DNA from 3 places in the Ruminococcus sp. 1001136sp1 genome. Region 1 is predicted to be linked to each of the others. Evidence: riboswitches for the same ligand, from Rfam matches in the RefSeq annotation. Region 1 holds a riboswitch; each other region holds the start of a gene.
What was found. Region 1 has a riboswitch for cyclic di-GMP ahead of ABHC48_RS20140 (AAA family ATPase). Riboswitches for the same ligand answer to the same signal wherever they lie in the genome.

Region 1 (7,286 bases):
AGCGCATATATTGTTGCAATTGGCGAGCTTGCTGAGACTGCAAATCTTCAGGTGAGAAGAAGTGATGCAGCAGCTGGAAAAATTATTGTAAAGGTCGGCACTGATGATAAAGGTACTGCGCTTACTACTATGGAGAATATTCTGGCACATGTTCATTATCTGGACTCTACAGAGTTTACCATTAACAGCCAGACTGGAATGTTGGAGAAAATTTTTAGCACTATGATGCTGACCGCAGATTCTCTTTCTTGGAGTAATGCGTATGAGCATACTGTTGATCTGACTTTTCATACCAATGATGCTGGTGTTGGAGGAAGATATTATGTGACCTGGGTGAAGAAATCTGATTCTACACCTGGATTCGAAGCAGTAAAGAGCAATTATAAAAGCTCTGGAGATATTGCAAGCTCTGCAAGCGTACAGTTGACAGATGTAGCTTATGATACAGCCATTAAAGTAGTTGTATATGCTGAGGATTCCAAGGGACTTGAAGCAGTTGCACCACTTGTACTCACATTAAAGGCGAAAGCAAGTACTCCCACAGAAACTCCGGTTACTACCACACCGACTCCAACCACTCGTGCAACTATTAACCCGTCTGTCAGCGAGAGCAAGGTAACTGGATTGGAAGAGCCTTTAGCATTTTATCCGAAACAGATGTACGATTTCACAGTAATTGGTGCAGGGACTGACAATACAAACCCGATTAAAGGTGATACCAAGTGGATTCCATATGGCTGGTCAATGGAGAAAAATAATATTGATGGAGGATATCAGAAGAGCTGGTCTATTGGAAATGTAAATGGTATTGAACATGAAGAAACATTTACAATGTATATATTTTTCCAGAAGTTCATATACAATGGCTCTGAATGGGACGCTACTTTTATAAGAGATTCGCTTCCAACAACTTTTAAATCAAAAGAAATACAGTTGATTGCATCACCGATACCAACGCCTGCAGTCAATCCAACCTCAACGCCAGCTCCAACGACAACGACACCTATTCCGGTCTATACTCCAAGCGTATCTCAAAGTACGGTAAAAGGTTTGGAAGAGCCGCTTACCTTTACCTCTGGAAAAACATATCAATTTATAGTTACTGGAGTTGGAACTCAGAACACAAATCCTGTTAATGGAGACTGGCAGTGGAGACCATTATATTGGAGCTTAAATGCGAATCCAACAGCAAGCCAGAGACAGACAATAGGTAGAATTGGAAACAATAATGGTATTACCAAATCTGGAACATATGATATGTACATATTCTTCCAGAAGTATTTGTATGATGGTGTTCGTAAAATGTGGCTTCCATCAGATGATATTCAGAGTATGAAGTACCAGTTCTCAGTTAAGGCAGTATCTCTAATTCCGTCTTCACTTACATTGAAAAAAGGTAAAACATCTACTCTGAAACCAGCTTCCTCATGGAAGAATGTTAAGTATTCTACTTCCAACAAGAAAATTGTAACAGTTAATAAAAAGGGCAAGGTTAAAGGTATTTCGGCAGGCACTGCGAAGATTACAGTAAAATCAGGTTCTAAAAGGGCTGTGTGCACAATAACAGTACCAGGCACGACAGCAATTAAGAACATTAAATCCTCTATAAATGTAAAGAAGGGTAAGAGCACGACATTGAAACCTAAACTTTCATATGCTGGAAGCCCAGATACAGTTACATATAAATCCTCAAACAAGAAGATTGCGATTGTTAGTAAATATGGAAAAATAACAGGTAAAAAGAAAGGCACTGCAACTATTACGATTAAGTCTGGAAAAATTACAAAGAAGTGTAAAGTGAAAGTTAAGTAATACATATAGGGTATACTGGATATTATCTGGTATGCCCTATTTTTTCGCTCTGTTGCCAGATTGGAAAATAATTTTTGGTTTATATACCGCCATGTATCTGACCGGGGCATGTAAAAATTCCAGAGTTTATAAGTACCCCCCCCCTGGGGAGCAGTGGTAGTGCTTTTATGGCTAGTAAAAAGTCCCCCCCTTCCACCTTTAAATATATATTGTTAAAAAAATAACGATATAATCACATTTTGAAATGTTGAGATAGCAGTATTTATAAGGGATTGCGCACGAAGTCAATTAAAATATGGTATCGCGGAGATATCGTATTTTCCCATATTTTTTATGGGTTCATATAAAATGGAATGTTAAAAAATTAACACAAAATGACTACTAGTCATTCTTTTAATACCCCACAAAGCCTTATTTTTTCTTACATCTTGGCGATAACAAATGGTTGAATTTTGACTCTTTGAAAAGCCAGTAAAATAAAGGGTTTGCAAGGGGTGATTTTTATACTGTATCGCCTTGGGTTTATCGTGGCTCTGTGTGGCTGATATATAATATTCCCGGGAAGGTTGATTCCAAAACAGCATCAGTCCCGGTTTCATATAACAAAAGAGCATATGTGGCGGTATGCTCTGTAACAATAGATAAGCCTATTATGAAGCTTTAGCATTATTTACAAGATTATTTTTGAAAGAACTAATCCATTCAAAGATAATAGGGATAATTATTGCACTAGCTATAAATTCGAGAACAGCTGTACTAGCTTCTTGCATTCTGAATATAGGTTGATAACGGTTAAAAACAACAGTACATACTAAAGCCATTATAAGTGAGATACGAAATGAAATTGCAATTATTCTTTTATCTGAAAGATTTAATAACCAGTTTAGCATTTGTTTTAGAGCTTTCCTCAACATTCTTATTAAGAGACTAAGCAAACCAATAGAAGAACTAATTGATGAAAGGGATATATTAATAAGTGCAAGAAAACTATCAAAAATAAACGTAATTGGTAATAAAATGTATCGGATCCAATGTATAAAGTACGGCTGTCTTCCAATTAGTTCCCATTGAAAAATAAGAGTTGATTTTAATTTGGGAGTTTCTTCAATTTTATTTATCCAGTATTGTTCAAAATCTGTTATCTTATTTTTCAATAATAATTTGATATATAATTTTTTTAGAACACCTATAATATTAATTAGTAATTCTGAAAGTAAAGCGCAAAGGATAAAAATATACAGAGAGAATAATATAATATGGGACAAGGCTATTAACATGTCCGACATATAAACATTAGTAGTTTCATATAGTTCCTTTAGTAAAATTTTAAAAATATTCTGTATATTTAAAAACCATATTGTATATGCTAATATATTAATTGCAGTCCATTCAATAGAGGATAACTTGCCAATATCATTTGATATTACTACTTTTTTTATAATTCCAATTGCGTGACAGAAAGTGACAATTCCTTTTATACATATGGGTATTGAAATAATAGCAATTAGCCAATATAGATTTTGAATTCTTTTTATCCAAATCAATAGGACTGGTGCAGCAATTATAAGGATTGCTGAAATGGAAATTGCTGACTCTATGTGATTTTTCCAAGTGAATTTTTGACTGCTATTGTTTGGAGCATTTATTTTGGCATTATTTTTAGATGGCTTCAATAAATTTTCTATTGTTTGGATAATAAGTGTAGTAAAAATAGATATTGGAAATATAAAATAAAATATACGATCTAATACATTTAAAATTAACATGATTATCCTCTAATAAAACAAGATTATCAGTATACCAGTTTATTTTAGGTATACAGGAAAATAAATTTTAGTAATCATTTACAGTATTGCCATATTACATTATCTTTTGGACTTTGAATGTGCATTTTGTATTCTGATTATGGCTGGAGATATGTAGCAAATCTTATAAAACCAGTATAAAACCATTTCAGTCAGAATACAACAAAAAGCTACCGGATCAGACAATACCCGATAGCTTTATATCATTTTCTACGTTTCATTGCTTTTATCAAATTAAGTAATGCTTGAATTTCTTCTTCGGTTAGACCGGATAAATCCAGTTCCCGGATGTTCTCTAATCCAAGTAAATAGTCTGTTGACACTCTGAAGATTTTGGAAATATTAATCAGTATATCATAAGAGGGCAATCTAAGTCCTGTTTCGTAGGCGCTTATAACAGATTTTGTTACACCAAGTTTTTGTGCAACTTGTGCTTGGGTGAATCCATTTTGTAAACGAAGAGTTTTTAAATTGTTACCAAAATCAACCATATCAAATCCCCTTTCTGTAAAATAATACTATATAATTGGATTTTATTTGGTGGATTATGTGTTTAATTAGTTGACTTTTCTATACCATAAGCGTATAATTTTCCTCATAGATAACTGAATAAGGGGCAAAGCCGGGGAAACCTGGTGGCGCAAAGCTATAGGGCCTGTAAAATGGTAGCCAGTTGCAATTGAACGTGAAGAGAGCATTACTTGCCTGAAGTGTATTCCGGTGAGTAGTGCTTTTATTTTGAGGAGAGAGCAGATGTTTGGATCAAGAAAACCGTATGAAGGTTGTTATGAATTTACTAGCTTAATGGTTAATGACTGGAATAAGAAAATATTTTTGGATTATTTTGCGTATGATACAGTAAAAAAAATGGAATTAGGATATGCAGAAGTTTCATACTATGATAATTTTGACAAACGTGTAGAGTCTGTTTCTGGTCCTTTATCTTTCTTTGTGGAAGATAACGATGATAAAGGTATGACTTATTCTGCTATGGAGAATAAAAGAAATGCATATCGTTTGAATCTTGAAATAATACCAGGAAGATCTGAATATCACCTTATATATACAAATATACATGATGAATTGAAAATATATGATGATAGTGATAAATTGATTGTTTATATTGTACCTACTGATAAAGAGGAAGATTGGCGAAAAATAAAATTTTATTCTTTAGATGACTTTAATAGAGCAGAGATTTATTTCTACTTTGCAAGCAGAAAAAAAGATTATTCATATTTGATCCCGAAAAAACCAGAAGTAAAAGAGGTGGAGATTTCAGATATGATAAGAGCAGATTTAAATGAAGATTTACAAAAAGTTATAAATAATATGTATTCATTAGCTGATTCTTTGGATAATGCTGGACTTGGAATGAAACAAATGGGCGACACATCTACTAAAGAAGCTTTACGAATAGAATTATTGGTGTATATGATTTATTTGGCTGGAGCAGATAGAGATATTGCTTCAGAAGAAGTTGAAATGATAAATAATTATTTTGATTTTAATTTATCGGCAGAATACATAAAAGATTTTATTATAAGTAACAAAATTAATGATGAAAATTTTGGAAAAAAAATCCCAGCAATAATCCAACTATTTGTAAAAATTGATAATACTTTATTATCGCAGCAAAATAATGAATCGTATTCGTTTGTGAGTGTATTAATGTATCAAACATATGAGGCGTTTGGAAAAGAATTATTAGCATGTGATGAAAACGTTAGTGAAAAAGAGATTGACACTTTGACGGTTTATCTTGAAAATTTGCGTAATTATATTCAGAGAGAATTACATTATAATGGTGTCATTACTTTTGAAAGTCTAATAATTGGCAAAAGTAAATTTACACAGACTTTTGATAAGAAACAAGAAGAGCAAAATTACACCAAAGACGAAGAATTAACTCTTCCAGAACTTTTGCACGAGCTTAATTCGTTAATAGGGTTAGAAAATGTCAAGAAGGATGTAAATTCATTAATTAATTTGTTACAAATTAGAAAAATACGAGAAGAAAGAGGTATGGTGCAAACTCCAATGTCGTTGCATTTAGTGTTTTCAGGAAATCCAGGAACAGGAAAAACTACTGTAGCTCGATTACTGGCAAAGATATATTGCAAGTTGGGAATATTATCAAAGGGTCATTTAGTAGAAGTAGATCGATCTGGATTAGTAGGTGGATATGTCGGGCAAACTGCGTTGAAAGTACAAGATGTAATACAAAAATCTCTTGGAGGTATTTTATTTATAGATGAAGCGTATTCTTTGACTGCAAATAAAGGTGAAAATGATTATGGATATGAAGCTGTAGATACGTTGCTTAAAGGAATGGAAGATCATAGAGATGATTTAGTTGTTATTGTAGCTGGATATCCTGATTTGATGAAAGAATTTCTTATGTCAAATCCTGGGCTAAGATCCAGATTTAATAAGTATATTAATTTTGAAGATTATTCACCAGAAGAACTGAAAGATATTTTCAAAAATCTTTGTCAAAAATCCGGATACACTGCTAATACAGAAACGATGGAATATGTGAAAAAATATTTTACCAAAAGAGCATCCATGGCAGATGTAAGTTTTGCGAATGGACGAGATGTAAGAAATTATTTTGAAATAGCCATGGTGAATCAAGCAAATCGTTTATCTTTGAAACAAGAGCTTTCTAATGAAGAATTAGTAAAATTGGAACTAAGCGATGTAGAAAATATAGAACTTTGATAAATAATGGCATAGAGGAGAATGACGATGAAATGTGACAGTTGTGGAGGAAATCTTATTATACAAGAAAATGGTGAAGATGCTATTTGCGAAAAATGTGGAAAAAAATATACAGTAGATCAGATGAAAATAAAAAGACTAGAAAATTTTAATTGTATTGAAGAAAATATGTTGGCTTATGATAAAAAGAAGCAGATTTCAGACTTGGAAGATAAAGCTGGAAAAGCATATGATCGCAAGAATTATTCAGAAGCGTATAATTATTATTCTCAGATCGTAGAATTAAGTCCGAATTATTGGTTTGCTTTGTTTAGAAAAAGTATTTGCATAGGTTGGAATAGTAATTTACAAAATATGCATAAAGATGAAGTGACAAGTGGAATTTCTGAAGCGCTTAAATTATTATATTCAAACGAAACGCAAACAATTCAGTTAAAAAGTGATGGTTCTTTAATTGTTGTTGTAGAATTATGTAATTGGATTAATAGTATCAATGCATTAGCAATTCAAAAATGCTTTCAATATGCCTTTAAAATTGCTAATATTATAGAAGAATTTTATCATCAGGAACAGATAATTGCAGAACTTATAGAATTTGATTTGGGGATAATTACAGAATTTGTATTTAAAAACTATCAAGATAAAAATTCTATGGAAACTGTACTTAATCAAATTTGTAAATTTGGAAAAGAAATTGTAGATAATATGTGTAGCACGAATATAATAAATGGTAGGAATATGCATCCGGATTCTAAAACCCAACGTCTTGGTTCTGAATTAAATTCATTTATTGACAATTTTCAACGTGATATTCAAAAGTGGAAAAGAGAATATAAAAAAGAGTGTGAAGAACGGATTAGATTAGAGAAAGAAGAAAGGCAAAAAAAATATTGGGAAGCACATGCTGAAGAAAAGAAGGAATATGAAATAAAGCAGGTAGAAATA
Region 2 (7,286 bases), on a different contig from region 1:
CGCCCATTTTCTCGACCAGATTCTTTGCAATCGGCATCCCAAGTCCTGTTCCGGCAAATTTTGTGCGGCTTCCTGTGTGTTCCTGTGCAAATGGTTCAAAAATATGTTTTTGGAACTCCTCAGTCATTCCGATTCCGGTATCCCGGCAGACAAATTCCATTGTGGTCATTCCTGGCTGTCCGGCTGGGATTTCCATGCAGCTGATATAGATATGTCCGTTTTCTCTGTTATATTTCACCGCATTGGACAGGATATTCATCATCACCCGTTTCACATACCCCGGACTTCCAATAAAATCCCGGTGTGTGATTTCTTTTTTCTCCCACACGATCCTGATATTCTGTTCTGCAGCCATCTGCTCGATTACAGCAAGTACTTCCCTTGAAATACTGCTCAGATTAAATGGAATCTCTTCCAGAACGATTTCGCCTGACTCCAGCTTACTCATATCCAGAATTTCATTTACCAGTTCCAGCAGCAGGTTAGATGCTTCTTTCACCTTTGTTCTGTATTCCGTCTGCTTTTCCATATCATCTGCATAATAGTCTGCCATATGTACCATGCCGCAGATTCCATTGATCGGAGTCCGGATATCATGGCTCATTCGCTGTAGAAACTCTGTTTTTGCCTCATTGGCTGCTTCTGCCTTTTTTGCTGCTATCAGAAGTTCTTCTTTATATTTTTCATCTTTTTCCTGTTCCTGTTTTCGGTGTGCCAGATTGGTTCTGTATGTCCAGAACCAGAATATACTAAACATCAGAAAATAAAGAAAAATAACGCTTATCACACTTAGTGGAAGGTTATGGAACACTTCTGTATCCGGAAGATACGCATAGATATAATAATCCCTCTGCTTCAGCATAATTCCGTAACATCCGATTCCTTCATTCTTCAAATGGTAAATGTGCTGACTATCTGTATGTCTCTTCATTGCCTGAATAACTTCGTTGTCAGCCGTATTCTGCCCCAGCAAGCTCTCATCATTGCTGGCAACAACAATCCCCTCGTCTGCGACAATAATCGTTCCATCTTTCTGGATACTATAACCATTTAAAAGTCCCTGTATCGTCAGTGTATAGTTTCTGGCAAATTCAGGAGGTGTGTAATAGTAGATTGCCACAATACCCGGTGCATCTTTTCTGGCACAGGCTGCAATATCAATATAGGATCCGTCTTCCCTGGCAAACCGTTCTGAATAAGATCTTTCTTCATATCCGGTAAAATCCATAATAATGTCTTTTTGCAGATACTCCGTAATCTCATCAGTCAGAGACTCATCCGTACTGTATTCGCAGTCCGTCTTTCCCTCTGTATCCAGTACAATGATACCATCCACCCAGAGAGTCTGCAGGTTTTCTTTCAGGAACTCCCGGCTTAGATGACCGCCGTTTTCTTTTTCCGTTTTAATATTTGTACTCATCTGTCTGGCACTTTCAATAGCACGGAGGAGGCTTTTGGATTCCGAAGATTCATTATAATGGGTGTAGGTGGAACACTGCACTTTGACATAATTTACAATCTCTACCATTCTTTTCTCTGCTTCCGTTTTCTCCGCATGAAAGAAATAAAACAGAGAGACTACTGCCACACAGATTCCAATCATACCACCGAGCAGCTGGATTCGTTTTTCTTTTTTCTTTCTCTTAATATCCAAGATCATCCACCTCCAGATATTTCTGGGGATCATCCAGATATTTTCCAATAATTTTCAGGGATGTGCCATCCTGACGCATTTCTTCCAGAGTCTGGCTCATCTGCTCACAGATTCCTCTGTCATCATCTTTTGCAAAAGCGACACCTATTCCAGTGATCATCAAAGGTTCTTCCAGGATACGGAAGCTTGCATCATAATCCTTCATATACTGAACAATCGATTCCTCATGTGCGGCGACTGCATCTACATAGCCTTTTCCCAGAAATGTATAGATCAGTTCCCTGTGTCCTAGGCTGATTAGATTGCCCAGCTTTGGGATTCTTTCATCTGTCCGGTTCAGAAAGATGCCTTCCGGTTTGGTTGTGGACTGGACAGCAAGGTTCTTTCCCTCCAGGTCATTCAGGCTGTAGATATCGCTGTTCTCATTTACAGCGACCACCTGACGGCTTGCTATGTACGGTCCTGCCCAGCGGTAATCGTCAAGACGTCCTTCCATAGAAAAGCAGCCCATGATACAGTCAATCTCTCCGCTCTCTACCAGTTCTTTTTTCTTCTCCCAGTTGATCTGGACAACCTCCACCTGATATCCCATTCTTTTGAAAGCTTCCGTAGCCAGTTCTACATCTATGCCCGTCGGTACGCCATCCTCGTTCAGATAATTGTATGGCGGATAGCTGTCGCTTCCGAGGGTAATAACAGGCTTTTCAGTTTCTTCTTTCGTGTTATCTGTGTTTTTACACCCTGCCAGGGTGACTGCTAAAATTCCCGCAAGCAGAATGCCTGCAATCACTTTTTTTCCTTTCATTTTCTGTCTATCCTAACTATCCTTCTCGTATTTTTCATATCTGATTCCCTGCCATAAAATTATTATTGTTACGTCTATGAAATAACACCGTAAAAAAACACTGTCTCACAGACAGTGCACCTCAGTTCATGCAACTGGCTACCATTTTACAGGCCCTGTAGCTTTGCGTCACAGACTTTCGTCTGTTTTGCCGATTTTCTTATTATAGCTTTTAAAATTCTGCCAAAAACCTATTTTATTATACTCCATTGCTCCACTTTACACAAGAAAAACCTCACCGCTTTAACACTTAAAAATTTAAAAAAAGAACAGCCGATACATATACTCGAACTGTTCTCCTTCTTCCGAAGTCCACGCAGCATTGACATTACTGTTTCCTACTCATTTGTACTCAGATCGTTCCATATCCTTGGAACTTCTTTTTGCTCTTCTGTCAGCTTCTCCGAATTAATATCATAGGTTATTACGTTTTTACTTTCTTCTACGTTTTTGTGAGGCGGCCAGCCTGTAATAGGGCCAACTTCCGGATCTTTTGCATTATTAAAATGCATTCTAAAATTTTTTCCATACACTTGGTTTAACCCCGCCCGGATACAATTGTATTTTTTAGTTCCCTTGCCGCAGCTCCCATAGGATGCTGGCTGTCATACACCAGGCAGATCTGGCGTTCCGGAATTTCATCTTTTAATGGAATCTGTACGATCTCTTTTTTCAAAAGGGAAGGTGCGGCCATTGGCTGGGGCAAAAAGGCAAGCCCGAGCTCGCATTTTACCAGAGGCAGGATCTGATCCGCAGTGGCAGCTTCCGTATCCGGGGAAAGATCCAGGCCATGGGACAAAAATACGCTGTTGTAAAATTTATAGGTCATAGTTTCCCGCCCAAGAGAAATCATCGGATAGTTCTTTACCTCCCGAAGGGAAAGTTCCTGGCTGCCAAGGGCAGTAAAAGTAGTGCCTCCAACCAGAATCTCCTGAAACGGCATGAGCATGATCTGTTTCAATGGGGAATCCACCTCTGCCGGAGTGGAAACTACTGCAAAATCAATCTTTCCGCTTTTAACAGCTTCAATGGCTTCCGGTGTGGAATGGTTGTAAAGCTTCAGCCGGATTCCCGGATAAGTCATGTGAAAACTTTTTAATTTATCCAGCAGGAAAATATTGAGGGCAGTTTCACTGGCACCGATGGCTACACTTCCGTGAGATAATCCGGAGCTGTCTGCCAGCTCCTCTTCTGCTGCCTGAAACTGCTCCATTGCACTTAGCACATGATTATAAAGCCGTTCTCCTTCCGGAGTGAGCTGTACGCCGCGGTTGGTACGGATAAATAAAGTGGTATTCAGCTGTTGTTCCAGACAATTCATGGCCCGGGTAATATTAGGCTGGCTGTTGTTTAACGCCTGAGCCGCCTTGGTAAAATTGTGGTATTTTGCCACATAATAAAAAATCTTATAATACTCGAAGTTAACATCCATAATATTTTTCCTTTTCTTTTGGCATATCATATGTTTATTTCAGTTATATCAATTATAGTTTTTACTTATTTCTACGTCAAGCGTATTATGTACTCGAAAACCATATGGCGTTGTATTTGCCACATGCTTCCCTCTTAAGGTAGAAACTACCACCACCTCCCCTGTATATCGCTTAAGAGGAAAATACCCTTTAGGATGATTTCTACTCCTAAAGGGTATTTTTATAAATAATTATTTATTTAATTTATGAAATAATATAAAACAATACTTAACCGCTCAGGTATTTTCCGGATAAATCCCAATAAACGTTAGAAGCGGAAGTACACGGAAATCATGTAAAACAATTTTCATTTCCCTGGCTTTTTTCCCCTTAACACGAATGATCTTCTGATAGCCAATTACCGTTCCTGTGTAAATACTGTTCCATATTTCCCCTTCTTTAACAAATACCTCATATTTTTCTACTCTCTGGCTATAGCAGACAGCCTCTTTTAATACCAGATACCCCAAATTGTATGAGTCGTCCAGGCAAATCGTTATCTCTACTGGCAGCTCACTGCTTTCAGGCTGATACCATGCTTCTAAAGTATCCTTTGTCAAATTGGAAGCCGGATGCGCCGGATCTTCATTTTCCGAAAAAACATGTGCTGTACTCATTAAATTATGAGCAAAAGATTTCTTTTTCCAGCTTCCAAATTCTTCCAGACGTTTAACATCATTTTTATGAAGAAGTCCGTTTGGCATAGGTGGAATGTTTAACAAAAAGGTTGCATTTCCTCCAACAGCCCCAATATAGATATGAACCAGCTCTTCCAGACTTTTCACCTGATCATCTTCTTCTGGATGATAAAACCATCCAGGTCTTATAGAAGTATTTACTTCTGCCGGATACCAGATCAGATCCGTTTCACCTTCAAGCGCTTTTCTGCTTCCAAGATCTTCCATATCACTGGTAATCCGGCGCATTCTGAATTCCTCATCATCGGTCTGCTGGCTTCTTTCCTGTACACTCTCTGCAAGTGCTGTACGCGCAGGAACAACACTCCACTCAGATTTTCTTACATCGCCAGCTTCATTTCCACACCATCGGATATCTGGCCCGCACACACAGATACATGCGTCTGGCTGATATTTTCGAACACATTCGTAATAGCGATTCCAGTCGTAGACCTGTTTTTTCCCATTAGGTCCTTCCCCACATGCACCATCCAGCCAGACACTGAAAATATCCCCATAGCCGGTGAGAAGCTCAGTCAGCTGTGCCAGATAGTAATCATCATATTCTTTTCCACTTCCATAGCAAGGCTGGTTTCGATCCCATGGAGAAAGATAAATTCCAAATTTCAGTCCATGGCGGCGGCATGCTTCGGACACTTCCCGGACCACATCTCCCCTGCCATTTTTCCACGGGCTTGCTGCAACGCTGTGACTGGTATATCTGGTAGGCCACAGGCAGAAGCCGTCATGGTGCTTACAGGTAAGAATTACGCCTTTCATGCCGGCATTTTGTGCTGCAGTCACCCACTGGTCTGCGTCAAACTCTGTAGGATTAAAAATTTGCAGATTTTCCGTTCCATCTCCCCATTCCCGATTGGTATACGTATTCATTCCAAAATGAAAAAACGCATAAAACTCTGTTGCCTGATAGGCAATCTGGCGGCAGGAGGGAACTATTTTTATTAATTCCTGATCAGTTGGCATATGATTTCTCCTTTTTTCATCCCTTCAACCCGCCTGCACCGATTCCCTGAAGCAGATATCTCTGTCCAATGAGATAGATAATAATTGTTGGGATCATAACGATTACAAGTCCGGCAAACAGGGCACCCCAGTCTGTAGCATATTTCTGCACCTCAAACAAGTTTGCCATACCGATGGGAAGGGTTTTCTTTGCATCTTCCGTAAGAAGAACAAGTGCCAGTGGATATTCATTCCAGAAGCCCATGGCACTTAACATCGTAATGGTCGCAATCCCGGGTTTTGCAAGAGGCACCATAACTCTTAATAACAGCTGGATATTAGTAGCACCGTCAATTCTTGCAGACTCCTCATAATCCCTTGGTACCGCAGACATAAATCCCTGTAAGGTAAAAATACAGAAAGGAAACTGCATAACTGCATAAACAAGACATAATACCGGCAGGTTATTTAATCCGTTCACAGCCTGTAATTCCAGAAACAAAGGAATCATAATGTAAGTAGCCTGCAGAAAAATACAAGCCATGTAGACCGTAGAAATCAGCCTGCTGCCCACAAAACGGTATCTTGCCAGTACATAAGAGATGGGAATGACCAAAAGCAGAAGCAATACAGTGGAAAGCACTGTTACAAATATGGAATTTCCAAAATAAGCGGCAATATTTGCTTTCTGCCATGCTGCCACAAAATTATCCAGATTCAAAGCTGCGGGCAATGCATAAGGATCTGTCAGATATTCTGCATTTGTCTTAAACGCAGACATCAGGTTCCAGAAAAGCGGATACAAAAAGATAACGGTAAACAGAATCATCAGGATTCTGATACACCAGGTTCTTACAGTTTTCATCAGTCTCCCTCCTATTCTTTTTCAGATGATATTTTTTTAGAAATCATTGCAAGGACGATTGCAAGGCCAAGGGTAAACATGGCGATTGCCATGGCATATCCAAAGTTGGCATTTCTCATACCCTGGGTGTACATATACTGCAACAGGACACTGGATGCGCCGTTTGGTCCACCACCTGTCATAACATTGGACAGGGTAAAACTTAAGTTGATAGTACCAGACAGGGAAAGTATATAGGTCGTTCCAATTGATCTGCGAAGCAACGGAATGGTGATCTTAAAGAACTTCTGCACTCCTGTTGCACCGTCAATGGAAGCAGCTTCATAAACCTCCTGGGAAATCCCATCAATGGAAGCCACATGCATGACCATGTAATAACCAATGGCCTGCCAAACCAAGGCTGCACCGATACACCAGAGAGCCGTTTTTCCCTCTCCAAGCCATGCGTGTTTCCAGGTGGAAAGATGGAACAGATCCAGCATATGATTCAGAATTCCTCTTGTGGGATTAAACACAAAGGACCACACAATACCAACTACAGTCATGGAAACAATACTTGGGAAAAAGAATACGGTCCGGTAAAATGACTTTTCCTTAAGCTGTCCCTGAGTAAGGATAAATGCAAATACAAGACTTAGAAATATGGTCACAGCCGGGATTACCAGCATCAGCTTAAGAGTATTAAACAGTGCCTGAAGAAAATCCTTATCCTGGAACATATACCTGTAATTATCCAAAAATACAAATTTGCTGTTAAAGCCTACGCTAAGTGCAGTGGAACTGGTAAAAGACAGATAAATGGCATTTACCA
Region 3 (7,286 bases), on a different contig from region 1:
AAAGGTTGGATCCATGCGGTTCCATTTCTCCCCGTCATAGGTAATCGCCTGTTCCACCCATCCTTTTCCACGTATGTAAACATCGATCCAGGCATGCTTGATGTCACCTGCATATCCGATCTGAAGCTTACAGGGAATATCCCTGCTTCGCAGCATTGCCGTCATCAAGGCAGCATAATCAAAACAGATTCCCTTTCCGGTAGAGAGGGTTTCGTCTATGTCAGGAAGATATCCTGTCTCAACGGTGGCTGCTTTGTCCTCGTCGTAGGTGACATGCTGGGTTACATACTGGAAAACGGTGTCAATGCTTTCCTGTTCCGTGGCATCCTCTGCCAGAAGAGAAAGAGCCAGCTTGCAGGCTTCTGAGTTCGGGGTAAAATTTACATACTGGTTCGGATACAAAAACGGGAGAAATTCATTCTCCAGGGAAACCTCCAGAGCCTGGGCAAAAAGTGCGGCATACTGACTGCCGTTTACCTGCTCATAACAGGATACCTGGTAGGTGCCGCTTCCACTGGTAAACGGAATGACAGCACTTTCGCCGGAGCTTACAAAATAAGAATAAACAACGCCGTCATCCGCGGAAAGCTGGATGTTTTTGGTGGTACCATTGCTGTCACTGACAGCAGTCAGATATCCCTGACTGATATTTGAAATATCCAGTATCAGAGGTGAATATCCTATGGTGTCTGTTCCAGGAGCTTCCGGAACCAGAACCTTCAGCGGGGAAAAAACAGGCGGTTCTTCGCCGGAACCGGAGCTGCTGTTCTGACCGCAGCCTGCAGCTGGGAAAACTATTAGCAGGAAAAATAGAAATAAGCAAAGCAGAAGGGCCGAAATGCGTTTAGACATAGCGCCGCTCCTTTTTATAAGTTGATCATTCATTTTCAAACACGTTCCAGGGATTTTTGAAATTCGGGAAGATCGTACCATGCTGGTGGTTCCTTCATACGAACCACGAAATGGCACAGATCAGGACGGATCCTGGCTTCCAGGTATTCCATAGGACCCAGTGAACAGTGTGCTGTTCTGGTGTTGAAAAAAATAGGAGATCCCGGTTCAATGTTGAGAATCTGTGCATCAAGGAAATCAGCTGAGCTGATGTTGATGTGTTCTTCGCCAGTTTCAAATTTAATTCCGTAGTGCTTCTGAATAAAGTAATAGAGATCTACAAGCTGTTCGCGGTAGGTATCTAAATCTGGGAAAAAATCAATACGGATATAATTTGTCTGAATTATCACAGGCTGTTCATTGGAGGAAACCACTCTTTGAAGGCGGAAGACTTCTGTTCCTTCATTAAGGTCCAACGCACTGGCGACCTGGCTGTTTGCAGGAATACGGTCAATCCAGGTTCCGCTGATGGTCAGGGCGGCATTATCCGGAAACAGAGTGTTTATGTCTATTACGTTATGAAATTTTGAGAAGCTGGTAAGCTCTCGTTCTTTGGGATTGATCACCTGTGTGCCGGCACCCTGCTTTACCTTTATGCGTTTGTCTTTAACCAAAAGGTCAATGGCATGCCGGACCGTCGTACGGCTTACCGAAAACATTTTTCCAAGCTCATCTTCTGTGGGAAGATAGGAACCTATGGGATAAACGTTATTATCTATATCGGATTTTAATTTGTTATAACATTTCTTGTATGCAGGAAGTTTTTCCATAATGTTTCCTTTCAAATAAGGTTGTTTAGTAACTTATAGTATATATGTATCAAACAAATAAGTCAAATAATAATTAAAAAAAACAGAAGAACTTATACAAAATGCATAAAAATAAGAGGAGTATCTTGTCAAATAAAACACTTTACTAAAAAAGAAAAACATTGTATAGTAATGTTTATAAACATAATCATGAATTTGAAAATAAATTAAAAATAAAGGAGAAACATAATGACGAAAAAACAGGAATTTGTACCGCGCGAGATAAGAGAAAAACCATTGTATGAACTGGAATCGGTAGAAGATATTCCGGTATCAGAGCTGTATCAGGTTAAGGTAAACGGAAAGGAACAGCGAGTATATCATACAGAATTTTTTGATTTTGTTTCTTTCTTGGATGAAAATGAAAAGGCAGAGGTAGAAGTTACAGTAAACGAACCATTTCAGAAAGCTGTTATCCGTCCTGCAGCTGCACAGATACCATTCAAAGAAGAGGGAAACAAAATCAGCATAAGCCTTCCTGCCGGAAAGAGAATTACTCTTGAACTGGACGATAAACTGGAGTCACCACTTTATGTTCTTCCGGGAAAATACATACCGAAGCCTGAGAATGCCACTTATGTATTTGAAAGCGGAAAAGCCTATAACGTGGGATGCCTTCAGCTTAATTCTGACGAAACTGTTTATATAGAGTACGGAGCAGTTGTAAGTGGAAGAATCTATTCCAGAATGGCAGACAGAGTCCGTATTCTGGGAAACGGAATCCTGTATGGAGGAAACTGGCATGCATGGGATGAAAATGGTGCAGAGCAGCTGATCGTTCCTGTATTGGGTGAGGACATTGAAATACGCGGAATCACACTTCTGGATGGTGGTTCCTGGCATATTGTTCCGGTTGCATGTAAAAATGTTCTGATTGAAGATGTAAATGTTCTGGGAAAAGTGATCACAGGAGATGGCGTCGATATAGTCGGATGTGAGAATGTAGTGCTTCGTAATTGCTTTATAAGGGCAAATGATGATTGTATATCTATTAAGGCTGTGGAATTCCAGGATCCGTCAGGCTGCACAGATGTGAGACATATCCTTGTTGAGGATTGCCTGTTCTGGAATGCAGAATTTGGAAACACACTTGAAATCGGATATGAAACCAGATGTGACGAAATTACAGATGTTGTTTTCAGAAATTGTGATGTTGTACATTGCCAGTATGAGGGCAATCAGTCAGGTGGAGTACTGACAATTCATAACGCTGACCGTGCCCATGTACATGATATTGTTTATGAAAACATCCGAATTGAAGATGCCCAGGAAAAATTTATTGATATTAAAACTCTTGATTCCAAGTATTCACGAGACAGGGAAAGAGGCATGGTAAATGATATTTTCTTTAAAAATATTGAAATTACAGAAGGCACTTTTCCAGTATCCATTATACGTGGCTTTGAGATGAAAAATGAAGTGTGCAGACCTCATGGCTTTTATTTTGACAATGTGGTAATTCATGGAGAAAAGGTGATGTCACCTGGTGAATTACACATGGTTGTGGAATTGTCAGATGAACTGAAATTCCAGTAAAAGGAATTAACAAAGGAGATGGAAGAAAGCATGGATATTTTGCTTGTCGGAACCTATACACAGCATGATGCCCCTGCTGTATTGGAGAAGCAGGAGCTTGGAAAAGGTATCTATCTGATTCCGTATAATGAGATCCTGGGAGATGTTGCAGGAACTCCTCTTATCATACAAATGCAGAATCCTTCCTGGATTTGTCTGGTGAAGAACCGGCTTTTTGCGGTAAGTGAAAGTGAAGATGCTGCGGAAATTGTGGAATATGAAGTAGGGGTTCAGGAAGAAAGGCTTACAGCAGAGAAAAAGGAAGGTCTTCAGATGCCTGGAAAAGCATCCTGTCATATTGAAAAGGATGAAAAATCTGAAAAGGGCTGATTCCAATACGATCGCAGTTATAATAAAAGAAATCAGCAACTCATACTGGGGTGTTATGCTTCATGTATTGGAGCGGGAAGTCCGTGACAGGAAATATTGCCTGGTATTGCAGAATGTAGCAGATGATGAAGACGAAGTTGAGCTTGCCCTTCAGCTGGAAAAAGAGAAAAAAGTCAAAGGAATCATATTTCTTGGAGGTATGTATAATTATGACGAGTCAAGGCTGAGAATGCTGAGAGTTCCGTATGTGATCAGTGGTTCCGGAAAAACAGTTCCGGAGGATACAGGAACTTATCCTAAAAGTGCCCTTGTGACGACTGATACAGAGATTGAGAGCCAGAGTATGGTTGATTATCTGTGCAGCTGCGGACATAAAAGGATCGCCTTTATTACTTCCGGAGATGAAGGTCTTGGAAGATGCCATCTCAATGGCTATAAAAGGTCACTGGAAAAAAATGGACTGGAGTATGATGAGAAGCTTATAATTCGTTTAAAACCAGGTAAAAGAATCTATACGATTGAGAATGGTTATAACTGTACCTGTGAGCTTTTGAAATCGGGGGTGGATTTTTCCTGTATTTATGCAATTTCAGATACTCTGGCGGTAGGCGCCTGCAGAGCAATTATTGACAGCGGCAAAAGAGTACCGGAGGATTATTGTGTGGCAGGAGCAGATGGTCAGGACATTGCGGAATATTATCATCCATCCATCACCACATTGAAATATCCAAGAGTGGAAACTGCCCTGCAGAGCGTCCGTACCTTGTTTGATCTGATCGACCGGAAAAAGGTAGTGAAACGGCAAATACTGAGCGGAACTCTTATAGAGCGGGAGTCTACACGCAAGCTGTAAGGTGTGTTTGTTGCTATCCATTACATCGAAAAGGAATCTGTGAAAATATTTGAGAAGGATTATCATGCGTTACGATCCGCTCAGATATTTTTACAGATTTTTTTGTTTTCGTACTTTTTAGACGGATTTTTGTAAGTTTTAACAAGGGAATTCCGTTGACAAAAGTGACAGTTTGCTTTATTATAAGAAGTGAATAAAAGGCAAACCTGTTGAAAGACAGGGACGCAAAGCCAAGGGTCTAAGGTCTCAAGACTATGACAGCCGGTTGCCGCATTGATATTGATTAGGTAATGTAATATGACAGGAGACGTGGTTCTTCTGTTTGTGGCGACCGTTTATTTAATCTGATAAACGGTTTTTTTATTTCCACAAACTGATGGGACTGATAGTTTCCAGATAGCGGCAAGTCAGTTACATTATGGTTCAAGAAAGGTGTGTTATTTATGAAAGGAAAGAAATTAACAGAGTGGCTCGCAAATAAAAAAGTTGTTTCCAGTTGTGCTGCTATAGCATTGGCAGCAGTGATCGGCGGCGTTTCATTATTCTCAGGAACAGGAGAAACACCTGAATTCCCCAGTTACACAGATCCGATCATGGAGACTTCCATCATAGAAGATGAAACTCCACTGGCTTCCCAGCCGAAGACTACTGTGAAGACTACCTCCAGTACCAAGACAACCAGGAAGACTGTTAAATTAAAAAAGGCTTCCAAGAAGAGCTACACCAAGAAACTGAAAACTAAAACAAAAGTAACCAATAAAACAAATAAATCCGGTAATACAACAGTAGATACCAAGACAACCGTTGTTACCAAAGCAACAGCGAAATACACCAAGAAATCCAAAAAGAAAGTTGTTACATCCAAGATCACAACAACTGTTCAGACAACAACTACACAGCAGGTATCAATTGACAATGAGACCGCTGTAAGCACTACTTCTTCTGGTGCTTCCGCTGCCCAGGTAACTGCAGCAGCAAGCTCTTCACAGAACCAGAGCAAACACGAGGAAAATGTAGCAAGTGTTGCAGGCAAGATGGACAATCGTGTAATTGCAGCATATCAGCAGCTGGGATTTAAGCTTGTTGTTGATCCATCCGTCAACTATTCAGGATATTTTGATGCAAGATCAAGATCTATTACAATGAAGCAGATTGATGATTCTGTTTATCATGAGCTGGGTCATTTCCTTGCATTTATCGCAGGAAATGCAGATAAGACAGCAAGCTTCCAGAGCATTTTTGCAGCTGAGAAGGCAAATGTTACAGCTTTTAATAAAGCCTATGTAACACAGAATGCTTCCGAATATTTTGCAGAATCTGTTAAGGATTACATCCTGAACAATGCTTCCCTGAAGAGTAGCAGACCACAGACTTATGCAGCTGTTCAGAATGCACTGAATCAGATTACAGATGCACAGATCGCTAAGATCCAGAAGATTTATGGAGCGTTCTGGAACTAATGATTTTAAAGATGACCGGCACCCGGAGAAATATCTCCGGGTGTTTTACTGTGGATACCACAGGCGCGGGAAAATAGTGTTTTATAAAAAGGTAAGTGACAGATAGTACTTACCTTTTTGTCACCGGGAGAGCCGTAATCTTATATATGTCGAGTTACTGTTCACTGGTAACATTCCGCGAGGTGTTTTTTGTGAACAAAATTCACAGAAAACCCGAGAATTAAGTTTGCGCAGCAAACGCTACTTCTTGTGCTTGTCACAAGAAGGTTCGTCTTTCTGTGCATCGCGAAGCGTGTTACTGGTCACGGAGTGAACAGTAACTATGTCGAAGAGTCTGGATATGTGTCGACAGAAAATTCTTGCAATGAAAAACCTTAGGTGTGTATAATACAAAACAAAGGTTATCACTTTCTTGCAGGCAGGGATAGATATATTGGGGTCACTGGTCCTAAGTGAACAGTAATATATATTTGGAATGGATGTAGACACGGCGCCTGAAATGTGTTAGAATCAACTTTAATAAGTTTTTTGAAGGATGTTTTTATAATTCAGTATATAGCTTCTGTCTAATCAGACATTTGTATCCCGTTAAATCAAAATTGAAATGTGTTTTAGAATTGTATTAGTCGAAGAGGTAGATGATTGATGAAAGAAAAGTATGAATCATTATCCCTGGCTACGCTGAAAGACTTGGCAAAAGCCAGAGGACTGAAGGGCATTTCTACTATGAGAAAGCCTGAATTAATTGAACGTATGCTGGAAGAGGACAGGAAAGAACAGACTGCAGAAAATGAGCAGACTATTTCCGGAACAGCAGAAGAGAATACCATACCTGCAAGACCAGAGCCTGTGGCAGCAGAAAAAACAGAAAATACGGGAAGTGTTTCTTCACCGGAGAGAAGAGAAGCACCAACCAGATCCCGTACCATTATACGGCGTAATCCTGAGTACCGCAGCAATAATTATGGCAGAAATGAAAATGCAGGACGCCAGAACAGTTATAATGGGGAAAACAGACCGGAGAACTTCGTGAAGCGCACTCCTGTAGCGAAACCTGTAGAAGTGGTTCCGCCAGCCGAATTAAGACCTGAGGAAACGGAACAGCCCCGTACAGGCGCAGCCAGTGAGAACCGTACAGAAGAGGATGTAAGCAACGCTTACAGTGTTCCGGCTGAAACGGTCCAGCTTGACAGTGGCGAAAAGGCCAATGGAATTCTGGAGGTTATGCCGGATGGGTTTGGATTTATCCGAAGTGAGAATTATCTTCCGGGAGAAAATGATATCTATGTTTCTCCGTCACAGATCCGCAGATTCAATCTGAAGACAGGGGATATTATTCAGGGAAATATCCGTATTAAAACACAGGGG

Region 2: linked by a shared signal. The riboswitch ahead of ABHC48_RS04240 (transporter substrate-binding domain-containing protein) and the one ahead of ABHC48_RS20140 (AAA family ATPase) in region 1 are both predicted to bind cyclic di-GMP.
Region 3: linked by a shared signal. The riboswitch ahead of ABHC48_RS08535 (hypothetical protein) and the one ahead of ABHC48_RS20140 (AAA family ATPase) in region 1 are both predicted to bind cyclic di-GMP.

What each region holds. Positions count from the first base shown of each region.
Region 1 is NZ_JBDPGY010000043.1:235-7,520, forward strand. It holds partial or broken gene ABHC48_RS20125 (Ig-like domain-containing protein) at 1-1,812, shown strand, start outside; gene ABHC48_RS20130 (hypothetical protein) at 2,463-3,578, opposite strand; gene ABHC48_RS20135 (helix-turn-helix transcriptional regulator) at 3,821-4,108, opposite strand; cyclic di-GMP riboswitch class I at 4,223-4,298, shown strand; gene ABHC48_RS20140 (AAA family ATPase) at 4,371-6,341, shown strand; gene ABHC48_RS20145 (hypothetical protein) at 6,369-7,286, shown strand, end outside.
Region 2 is NZ_JBDPGY010000003.1:182,165-189,450, reverse strand. It holds gene ABHC48_RS04245 (ATP-binding protein) at 1-1,660, opposite strand, end outside; gene ABHC48_RS04240 (transporter substrate-binding domain-containing protein) at 1,644-2,459, opposite strand; cyclic di-GMP riboswitch class I at 2,586-2,661, opposite strand; gene ABHC48_RS04235 (hypothetical protein) at 2,837-3,010, opposite strand; gene ABHC48_RS04230 (LysR family transcriptional regulator) at 3,037-3,930, opposite strand; gene ABHC48_RS04225 (alpha-L-fucosidase) at 4,207-5,631, opposite strand; gene ABHC48_RS04220 (carbohydrate ABC transporter permease) at 5,648-6,475, opposite strand; gene ABHC48_RS04215 (sugar ABC transporter permease) at 6,487-7,286, opposite strand, start outside.
Region 3 is NZ_JBDPGY010000008.1:41,238-48,523, reverse strand. It holds gene ABHC48_RS08560 (transglutaminase-like domain-containing protein) at 1-852, opposite strand, end outside; gene ABHC48_RS08555 (GntR family transcriptional regulator) at 888-1,661, opposite strand; gene ABHC48_RS08550 (glycosyl hydrolase family 28 protein) at 1,890-3,236, shown strand; gene ABHC48_RS08545 (beta-propeller fold lactonase family protein) at 3,267-3,605, shown strand; gene ABHC48_RS08540 (substrate-binding domain-containing protein) at 3,583-4,458, shown strand; cyclic di-GMP riboswitch class I at 4,648-4,731, shown strand; gene ABHC48_RS08535 (hypothetical protein) at 4,902-5,918, shown strand; gene rho (transcription termination factor Rho) at 6,564-7,286, shown strand, end outside.